Prolixibacter sp. NT017: one gene and its partners. The protein of the gene in region 1 binds, or shares a complex with, the protein of each later gene. Links are inferred from orthologs where the notes say so. Each region holds a gene or a part of one and is shown on either strand. Other genes may lie near its edges.

Evidence for each region. The genes of interacting proteins can lie anywhere in the genome.
Region 2: rny (region 1) and pfkA share a complex: the UniProt entries of both Bacillus subtilis proteins name them as parts of the possible RNA degradosome complex. The link is inferred for Prolixibacter sp. NT017 from one-to-one orthologs.
Region 3: rny (region 1) and pnp share a complex: the UniProt entries of both Bacillus subtilis proteins name them as parts of the possible RNA degradosome complex. The link is inferred for Prolixibacter sp. NT017 from one-to-one orthologs.

Annotation. Positions count from the first base shown.
Region 1 is NZ_BLAV01000001.1:1,128,129-1,131,035, forward strand. The notes cover bases 9-2,867. They hold rny (ribonuclease Y), read left to right. Parts: upstream 9-589; coding sequence 590-2,146; downstream 2,147-2,867. Other genes in these bases: GJU87_RS04665 (hypothetical protein), read left to right, coding at 9-160; GJU87_RS04670 (cell division protein ZapA), read left to right, coding at 175-468; GJU87_RS04680 (transglutaminase family protein), read right to left, coding at 2,197-2,867. Also shown: more of GJU87_RS04665, read left to right, coding at 1-8; more of GJU87_RS04680, read right to left, coding at 2,868-2,907. UniProt on the Bacillus subtilis protein: Endoribonuclease that initiates mRNA decay. Initiates the decay of all SAM-dependent riboswitches, such as yitJ riboswitch. Involved in processing of the gapA operon mRNA, it cleaves between cggR and gapA.
Region 2 is NZ_BLAV01000001.1:3,638,909-3,641,738, forward strand. The notes cover bases 49-2,830. They hold pfkA (6-phosphofructokinase), read left to right. Parts: upstream 49-817; coding sequence 818-1,843; downstream 1,844-2,830. Other genes in these bases: GJU87_RS15185 (4-hydroxy-3-methylbut-2-enyl diphosphate reductase), read left to right, coding at 49-728; priA (primosomal protein N'), read left to right, coding at 1,948-2,830. Also shown: more of GJU87_RS15185, read left to right, coding at 1-48. UniProt on the Bacillus subtilis protein: Catalyzes the phosphorylation of D-fructose 6-phosphate to fructose 1,6-bisphosphate by ATP, the first committing step of glycolysis.
Region 3 is NZ_BLAV01000001.1:3,802,418-3,805,439, reverse strand. The notes cover bases 49-3,022. They hold pnp (polyribonucleotide nucleotidyltransferase), read left to right. Parts: upstream 49-405; coding sequence 406-2,640; downstream 2,641-3,022. Other genes in these bases: GJU87_RS15880 (hypothetical protein), read left to right, coding at 2,733-3,022; rpsO (30S ribosomal protein S15), read left to right, coding at 49-304. In the rest of the region: more of rpsO, read left to right, coding at 35-48. UniProt on the Bacillus subtilis protein: Involved in mRNA degradation. Catalyzes the phosphorolysis of single-stranded polyribonucleotides processively in the 3'- to 5'-direction. Necessary for competence development in Bacillus subtilis.

The DNA of each region.
Region 1 (2,907 bases):
GTTGTTGAGCAGTCGCAACGAAGAGTTGGCTGAAAGAAACGAACAACTGAAATTTGCTAAGTCGTTACTGGCGTCTGATGGTCAATCGCACGATGCCCGTATCAAGATTAACCGAATAGTGCGGGAAATAGATAAGTGTATTGCTATGTTGAATAAGTAATACCACCTGCTGAAATGGAAGATAAGCTTTCAATCAATATTAATATAGCCGACCGTCGGTATCCGTTGCGAATTGACCGCAACGACGAGGAAAAGATACGGAAGGCGGCGAAAATTATTAACGACAAGGTACTGCAATACAAGCAGCGCTATGCCAATAAAGACAGCCAGGATTGTTTGTCGATGGCAACTTTGCAGTTTGTGATTCAGATGCTTGAAGTTGAGAAACGAAATGATATTTCGCCATTGGTTGAAGAACTGGAAGAACTAAACGATTTTTTAGCAGAATATCTGGAAAAGGAAAGTTAATTAAGTCAGTTTAATTAATGATATTTGCCCGCATTTTGTCTTCTTTCAATTAAGGAATTTGATTGAGAGAAGTTGAAATTGCGGGTTTTTTGGTAAAATTGAACTATTAATAAATTGTGACATGACAATGACAATCATAGCTGGTGTTATTGGCTTAATATTAGGAGGAGTGATTTCCTACTATGTTTGGGACAAGGCACTTAAGAAAAAGAAAAACAAACTCATCGGCGAGGCCGAAGCCAAGGCCGAGATGCTGAAGGAGAAGAAGATGCTCCAGGCAAAAGAAAAATTTATTCAGCTCAAGTCGGAGCACGAAAAGTATATCAACGAGAAAAATCAGCGGATTACCGGTGCTGAGAACAAACTGAAACAGCGCGAAAGCACTTTCCTGCAACGCAAAGAAGAGTTGCAGCGTAAAGTGAAGGAATTTGAAACTACCCGGAAAGAGGTAGAGGTAATTCGCGAGAATCTGAGCGCTCAGATGGAAATGGTTGAGCAGAAGAGTGAAGAGCTGGACAAAATGCACAAACAGCAGGTGGAACAACTGGAATCGATTTCCGGTTTGTCTGCTGAAGAAGCAAAAGCTCAATTGACCGACTCACTGAAAAATGAGGCCAAAACCGAGGCAATGTCGTACATCCAGGAAATTATGGATGAAGCCAAGATGACTGCCAATAAGGAGGCCAAAAAGATTGTTATCAAATCTATTCAGCGGGTTGCCACTGAAACAGCTGTGGAAAATTCAGTTACCATCTTCCACATCGAGAACGACGAAATCAAAGGTCGTATTATCGGTCGTGAAGGACGTAACATCCGAGCGTTGGAAGCAGCTACCGGTGTTGAAATTATTGTCGATGATACGCCGGAAGCCATTGTACTTTCAGCGTTCGATCCGGTACGCCGCGAAATTGCCCGTTTGGCATTGCACCAACTGGTAACAGACGGACGTATTCACCCGGCCCGCATTGAAGAGGTCGTGAACAAGGTGAAGAAGCAGATTGAAGAGGAGATTATCGAGACTGGAAAACGGACTTGTATCGACCTGGGTATTCACGGAATGCATCCCGAGTTGATTCGTTTGATCGGTAAAATGAAATATCGTTCGTCTTACGGACAGAACCTGTTGCAGCACTCGCGCGAAACCGCCAACCTGTGTGCCATCATGGCTTCTGAGCTTGGGTTGAACCCGAAACAGGCCAAGCGTGCCGGACTGTTGCACGATATTGGTAAAGTGCCGGATGACGAGCCGGAATTGCCACACGCTATTCTAGGTATGAAGCTGGCCGAAAAATACAAAGAGAAGCCGCTTGTGACCAATGCCATTGGTGCTCACCACGACGAGATTGAGATGACCAGCTTGCTGGCACCAATCGTTCAGGTTTGTGACGCGATTTCAGGTGCTCGTCCGGGTGCCCGTCGTGAAGCTGTTGAGTCGTACATCAAGCGTCTGAAGGACTTGGAAGCTATGGCGCTTGCATATCCGGGTGTTATGAAAACTTATGCAATCCAGGCCGGTCGTGAGTTGCGCGTGATTGTGGGAAGTGACAAGCTGACTGATAAGGAGGCTGAAGAGCTTTCGTACGATATCGCCAAGAAAATCCAGGATGAAATGACGTATCCCGGACAGGTGAAAATCACGGTGATTCGTGAAACACGTGCAGTGAATTATGCGAAATAAGTAACAATACCAGATACAAAAAAGAGCTTCGAATTTTCGAAGCTCTTTTTTTATGCGGTGATAATCTCTTTTAATACATCCAGCTGTTTTATTTTCTCTTCATCGCCTGTTGCCCGGTAGGCATCCTGCAAACTATCAATGAGTCCTTTCAGACAAAAACGGTCGTCCATCATAATGTCCGAACCCATTTCCAATTGCTGTCGACTCAGATAGTAATCCATCTCCTTGTGACCAATGATGGCTCCTTTGTTTGCCGGATTGATGTAGAAAAGGATCGGAGAAGACGTGGTGCCAAAAGCTTCCTTCGACATCTCCGGATCGTAATAGCCCAAAAACAATACCCGCTTCAAATTCAAATGATAAATCGGTAATTGCAGTTTCCGGGCTATCAGGCAATAGAATAAGGTCAGCGTGGACGGATTTCCCTTTCTTGATGAAAGTAAATCGTTGATAAAGCAGTTTTGCGGCGCGCCAAAATTAGCCACATTTAAATCGAAATGATACAGTTCGAAAAGCACATGATTCAGGATGGTGGTTTTTTCGAGCGAAGTCAACGACTCATTCATCTCGAGCCACGCATCTGTGACAATTTGCTGCACCTGGGTCTCCACGTCTTTCGAGTCCAGATCGGGATACTGAATTTGACTCACAATGATCCAGCCGTCCAGAAAGGAGGGGAGTTCCGATTCATTCCACTTTCTCAGACGGTCAGCTACTTTGCGGAACCGGAGGTGCGCAATCACTTTTTCCAGCCGATCCTG
Region 2 (2,830 bases), 2.5 Mb from region 1 along the record:
CCGAAGTGGAACGTCTGTCCCGAAAAGGGCTAAAAACCATCGATCATAAACAGTTCTTTCAGCTGAAAGACTGCACCGTACTACTACGCGCTCACGGCGAACCACCTTCCACATATGAGCATGCCCGTAAAAACAACATCACACTACTCGACGCCACCTGCCCTGTGGTTCTGAAACTTCAGGAGAGAGTTCGTAAAGGTCAGAGCCAACAGGAAGCGCGTAACGGACAAGTCGTTATTTACGGGAAAAAAGGCCATGCCGAAGTAAATGGTTTGGTCGGTCAAACTAACGACAAAGCGATTGTCATCCAATCACCAGATGATTTGGAGCAAATCGATTTCGACCGGCCGGTGGAACTGTTTTCTCAGACGACGAAAGACATGGAAGGCTTCTATCAGCTGGCCGAAGCGATAAAACAGCGTGGTACCGAGGTTATCATTCATGATACACTTTGCCGGCAGGTTTCCAACCGCGTTCCTCGTATCAGGGAGTTTGCCCGTCGTTTTGATTTGGTGCTGTTCGTTAGCGGGAAAAAAAGCTCTAACGGAAAAATGTTGTTTGGAATCAGCAAGGAAACCAATCCCAACTCCAAATTCATCTCCTCACCGGATGAAGTCGAAGCGGAATGGCTTGAAAATATTCAAAAAGTCGGTATTTGCGGAGCAACCTCCACTCCCTGGCATTTGATGGAAGACGTGGCTGAGAAGGTCAGAATACTGACGAAATAATCAAATAATTTTATAATTAATTAACGGTAGTGGTTGTTGTTAAGAAAACATCGGCGCTACTTTTGACCCGGATTCAAATTTTTCAGAAAATGAAGGAGAATGTTCTTAACATGCCTGATCCCAATGTGTACAGCGACTGTCGCATTAAAAAAATAGCCGTTTTAACATCGGGAGGTGATGCGCCCGGCATGAATGCAGCCATTCGGGCCGTTACCAGAACGGCTATTTACTTTGGCCGGGAAGTGGTCGGAATTTACTACGGCTACAAAGGAATGATCAACAAAAACTTCCAGACCATGAAATCCGGTGATGTCAGTAATATCATCCAGTCGGGCGGAACGATTTTAAAATCTGCCCGGAGCAAGGAGTTCATGACGAAAGAAGGCCGTGAGAAAGCATATCAAAACCTGAAGGAAGAAAACATTGATGCTTTGGTGGTCATTGGCGGTGACGGAACTTTTACCGGTGCACGTATTTTTGCCCAGGAATTTAATTTCCCCATCGTCGGTGTTCCGGGAACCATCGATAACGATTTGTTTGGAACCGACTTTACCGTTGGTTACGATACCGCTCTCAATACCATTGTCCAGGCTGTTGACAAGATTCGTGATACCGCAACGGCTCACGAGCGTCTGTTCTTCATCGAAGTAATGGGCCGCGATGCCGGTTTCCTGGCGTTGAACGGTGGAATTGCAGCCGGCTCCGAAGCGGTTCTGATTCCTGAGTTCGATACGGATATAGGAACACTCGAAACTTACATCGAAACGGGATACCGAAAAAATAAAAAGTCATCTATCGTTTTGGTGGCTGAAGGCGATAAAGCCGGCGGCGCTTTTAACATTGCTTCCAAAATTGAAAAAGAATACCCACAATACGACGTTCGGGTAACCGTATTGGGACACGTACAACGTGGTGGTTCGCCAACTGCATCCGACCGGATTTTGGCAGGTCGTTTAGGGGTTGCTGCGGTAGAGGCATTGCTGGATGACCAAAAGAGTGTGATGGTAGGAATCGAGTTCGATGAAATTGTGCACGTACCGTTCAACAAAGCCATCAAAAATGAGAAAGCGGTCAATCAACACTTGTTAAGAGTACTGCGCATGCTGTCAATATAATTCTGTCAGAAACCGAAAATATTTGCACGTTAGCCGGAGTTTTCTCCGGCTTTTTTGTTCTTTAGGGAAATCAATTAGTTTTGCTTGAAACTGTTTTTACATCAATGATACACCACCCACAGCGCTTTGTCGATGTTATTCTGCCACTTCCGTTGCCGGGAAAATTTACCTATTCGGTGCCGGAAGAGATGAATGGAGAATTGCAGCCGGGCGTGCGGGTCATTGTGCAGTTTGGAAAGAAAAAGTTCTATTCAGCATTGGTTCACCGAATCCACAACGATGAGCCCACCGGGTACGAAATCAAGTCCGTAGAAACGATACTGGATAAGCAACCCGTCGTTCATCCCGAGTTGTTTGAATTTTGGGAGTGGATTGCCTCGTACTACCACTGCTCACTGGGCGAAGTGATGAAAGCAGCTCTCCCATCCGGACTAAAACTGGAAAGCGAAACCCGGGTGATTTTCAACCCGGAATACGAGACTGACAAAGATGAACTGTCTTCCCGGGAAAACCTTCTGTTGACTTTTCTCCGTAACCGAAAAATATCGTCAGTTTCCGATTTGAACCGTGCCGACCAGAAAGGCAACGCCTATTCAGTCATCAAATCGCTGTTGAACCGGGGTGCCATTTCGGTAGAAGAATCGCTTCGCCCCGGTTACAAACCAAGGACAGAGACATACGTCCGCCTGGCCGAAGAATATTCCGGCGAAAGCCAGTTGACAGAGTTGGTAGATGACTTGTCGCGTGCACCAAAACAACAGGAACTATTGATGCGGTTTCTGGAATACACGCGTTTTGGTAGTGCGGAAGCATTGGAAGAATACAACAAGAAACTTCTGCTGAAAAAGGTCGGAACCACGACTGCCACACTCAATACACTCATCCAAAAAGGAATTTTTAAACCGGTTGAAAGACGCGTCGATCGCATCAGTCAGTATGCGGGGAATATCCGTGATGGATTTGAGCTGAGCTTGGCACAGGAAAAGG
Region 3 (3,022 bases), 2.7 Mb from region 1 along the record:
GTAATAATTGTATCACAAGATTTATTTTAAGAAAATGTATTTAACATCAGAAAAGAAAACAGAGATTTTTGAAAAGCACGGTAAAAGTGCAACCAACACAGGTTCAACCGAAGGTCAGATTGCGTTATTCTCATACCGCATTAGTCACCTGACTGAGCACCTGAAAAAGAACCGCAAAGACTACAGTACACAGCGTGCACTGATTCGTCTGGTTGGTAAGCGCCGTTCATTACTCGATTATCTGAAAAGAAAAGATATTGAGCGTTATCGTGCGATTCTGAAAGAACTTAATCTTCGTAGATAAACGAACGACCTTAAAAGGCAATTTTCGAATTGCCTTTTTTGGTATTTTTAAAAAGCCCCACCCATTTGTTTTAAACTTATTAATTGTTTGAAGAAGAGATTATGTATAAAGCTATTGAAAAAACAATCGATCTCGGTGATGGAAGGTCCATCACCATCGAAACCGGAAAATTAGCAAAACAAGCAGACGGATCGGTTGTGGTTAAAATGGGTGATACAATGTTGTTAGCCACTGTTGTTTCGGCAAAGGAAGCTAAAGAAGACGTTGATTTCATGCCCTTGTCGGTTGACTACCGTGAAAAATTTTCTGCTGCGGGTCGTTTCCCTGGTGGTTTTCTAAAGCGTGAAGGACGTCCTTCGGATGACGAGATTTTAGTAGCTCGTCTGGTCGACCGCGCTCTGCGTCCCCTGTTTCCGGAAGATTATCATGCTGAAACGGCTATGATGATTTCCCTGATTTCAACAGGGAAAGATGAAATGCCGGACTCGTTAGCGGGATTGGCAGCCTCTGCAGCAATCGCTGTTTCCGATGTGCCTTTTGAGTGTCCTATCTCAGAGGTTCGTGTAGGTCGTGTTGATGGAAAACTTGTCATCAATCCTTCGTTGGAGCAGTTGGAAAAGGCTGATATCGATATTATGGTGGGGGCATCGTATGACAACATCATGATGGTAGAAGGTGAAATGGATGAGGTTTCCGAAGATGAAATGCTGGAAGCCATCAAATTTGCGCACGATGCCATTAAGCAACATTGTAAGGTTCAGGAAGAACTGGCTGCTGAGCTTGGGGTGGTAAAGCGTGAGTACTCACACGAAACAAACGACGAAGAGTTGCGTGAACTGGTTAAAAAGGAAACTTACCAGAAAGTATACGATGTAGCTCGGGCAACGATACAGAACAAACAGGAACGTTACGAAGCCTTCGATAAGGTTAAGGAAGAGTTTATTGAGAAATACAGTGAAGGAAAAGAGGAAGAAGAGGTTCCGCTTAGCTTGATTGGTCGTTATTTCCACGATGTGGAAAAAGAAGCTGTACGCCGGATGATCCTAGATGAGCAGATTCGTCTCGATGGTCGTAAAACCAATGAAATTCGTCCTATCTGGGGCGAGGTTAATTACCTGCCGGGAGCACACGGGTCCGCGATTTTCACTCGTGGTGAAACACAGTCGTTGACTAGTTTGACGCTGGGAACTAAAATGGATGAGAAGATTATCGACAATGTAACTGTTCAGGGACGCGAGCGTTTCTTGTTGCATTATAACTTCCCACCCTTTTCTGTTGGTGAACCACGTACACCAAGAGGTGTTTCACGCCGTGAAATTGGTCATGGTAATTTGGCTCACCGTGCTTTGAAAGGAATGATTCCGGAGGATTTCCCTTACATCATGCGTATTGTGTCCGATATTCTTGAATCGAATGGTTCGTCGTCGATGGCGACTGTTTGTGCGGGAACAATGGCCATGATGGATGCCGGTGTAAAAATGAAGCGCCCGGTTTCAGGAATAGCCATGGGATTGATTACCGATAAGGATTCAGATAAATTTGCTGTCCTTTCCGATATTCTGGGTGACGAGGATCACCTGGGAGATATGGACTTCAAGGTAACCGGAACAGAAAAAGGAATCACCGCTACCCAGATGGATATTAAAGTTGACGGACTTTCATATGAAGTGATGGCTCAGGCACTGCAGCAAGCCAAAGAAGGACGTGAACACATCCTGGGTAAGATTCTTGAAGTGATTGACGAACCTCGTGAAGATTACAAACCAAATGTACCACGAATCGTGACCATCACCATCCCGAAAGAGATGATTGGTCCGGTTATTGGTCCTGGAGGAAAAATCATTCAGCAGATTCAGGAAGATACCCAATCGACCATTGCAATTGAGGAAGTTGATGATTTGGGAATCGTTGAAATCAGTGCACCCAACCGCGAAGCAATTGATGCTGCGTTGGAGCGTGTGCGGGCAATTGTTGCTGTTCCTGAAGTAGGTGAAGTCTATAAAGGTAAAGTGAAGTCAATCGTTTCATTCGGAGCCTTTGTGGAAATTATGCCCGGTAAAGAAGGTTTGCTCCACGTTTCGGAATTTGATTGGAAACGTGTTGAGAATCCAGCCGATGTGCTGAAAGAAGGCGACGAAGTAGAAGTAAAACTACTTGAGGTTGACCAACGTACAGGTAAACTGAAACTTTCGAGAAAGGTATTGCTGCCTCGTCCGGAGCGTACCGGAAACGAGAACGATCGGGGTGGTCGAGGCGACAGAGGCGACCGCAGAGGTGGTGATCGTAATCGTGACCGTGGAGACCGTCGTCCGCCGCGTCGCGAAAACAATCGATAGATGTATATTCATACTATATTTAAGAGCCCGGGTGACCGGGCTTTTTTTATCTCTGCCAGTTTTTTCTATATTTAATCAATCTTTTTTAATACATGGAAACGAAAGAATCAGCGTGGCTGAATGAGACAGAGGAGCTTTTCCGTGAAAACCTGAAAGGTATTTCGGAAAAGGATATACGGTTTTACCGTTTGGAAGAATTTTGGCGCAATATCCAACGCCTGGATCAGTTTTCGAAAGATTGTCCGGTTTGCAGGGAAACGCATGCTAAGGTGAGGGAAACCGTTGCCGGCATGAATGATGCAGTGAAGCATCCGGGGAAGAGGAGGCGTAAATTCGACAGAGCGTTGTCCACACTGGCCTCACATATGACCGAGGAACACGG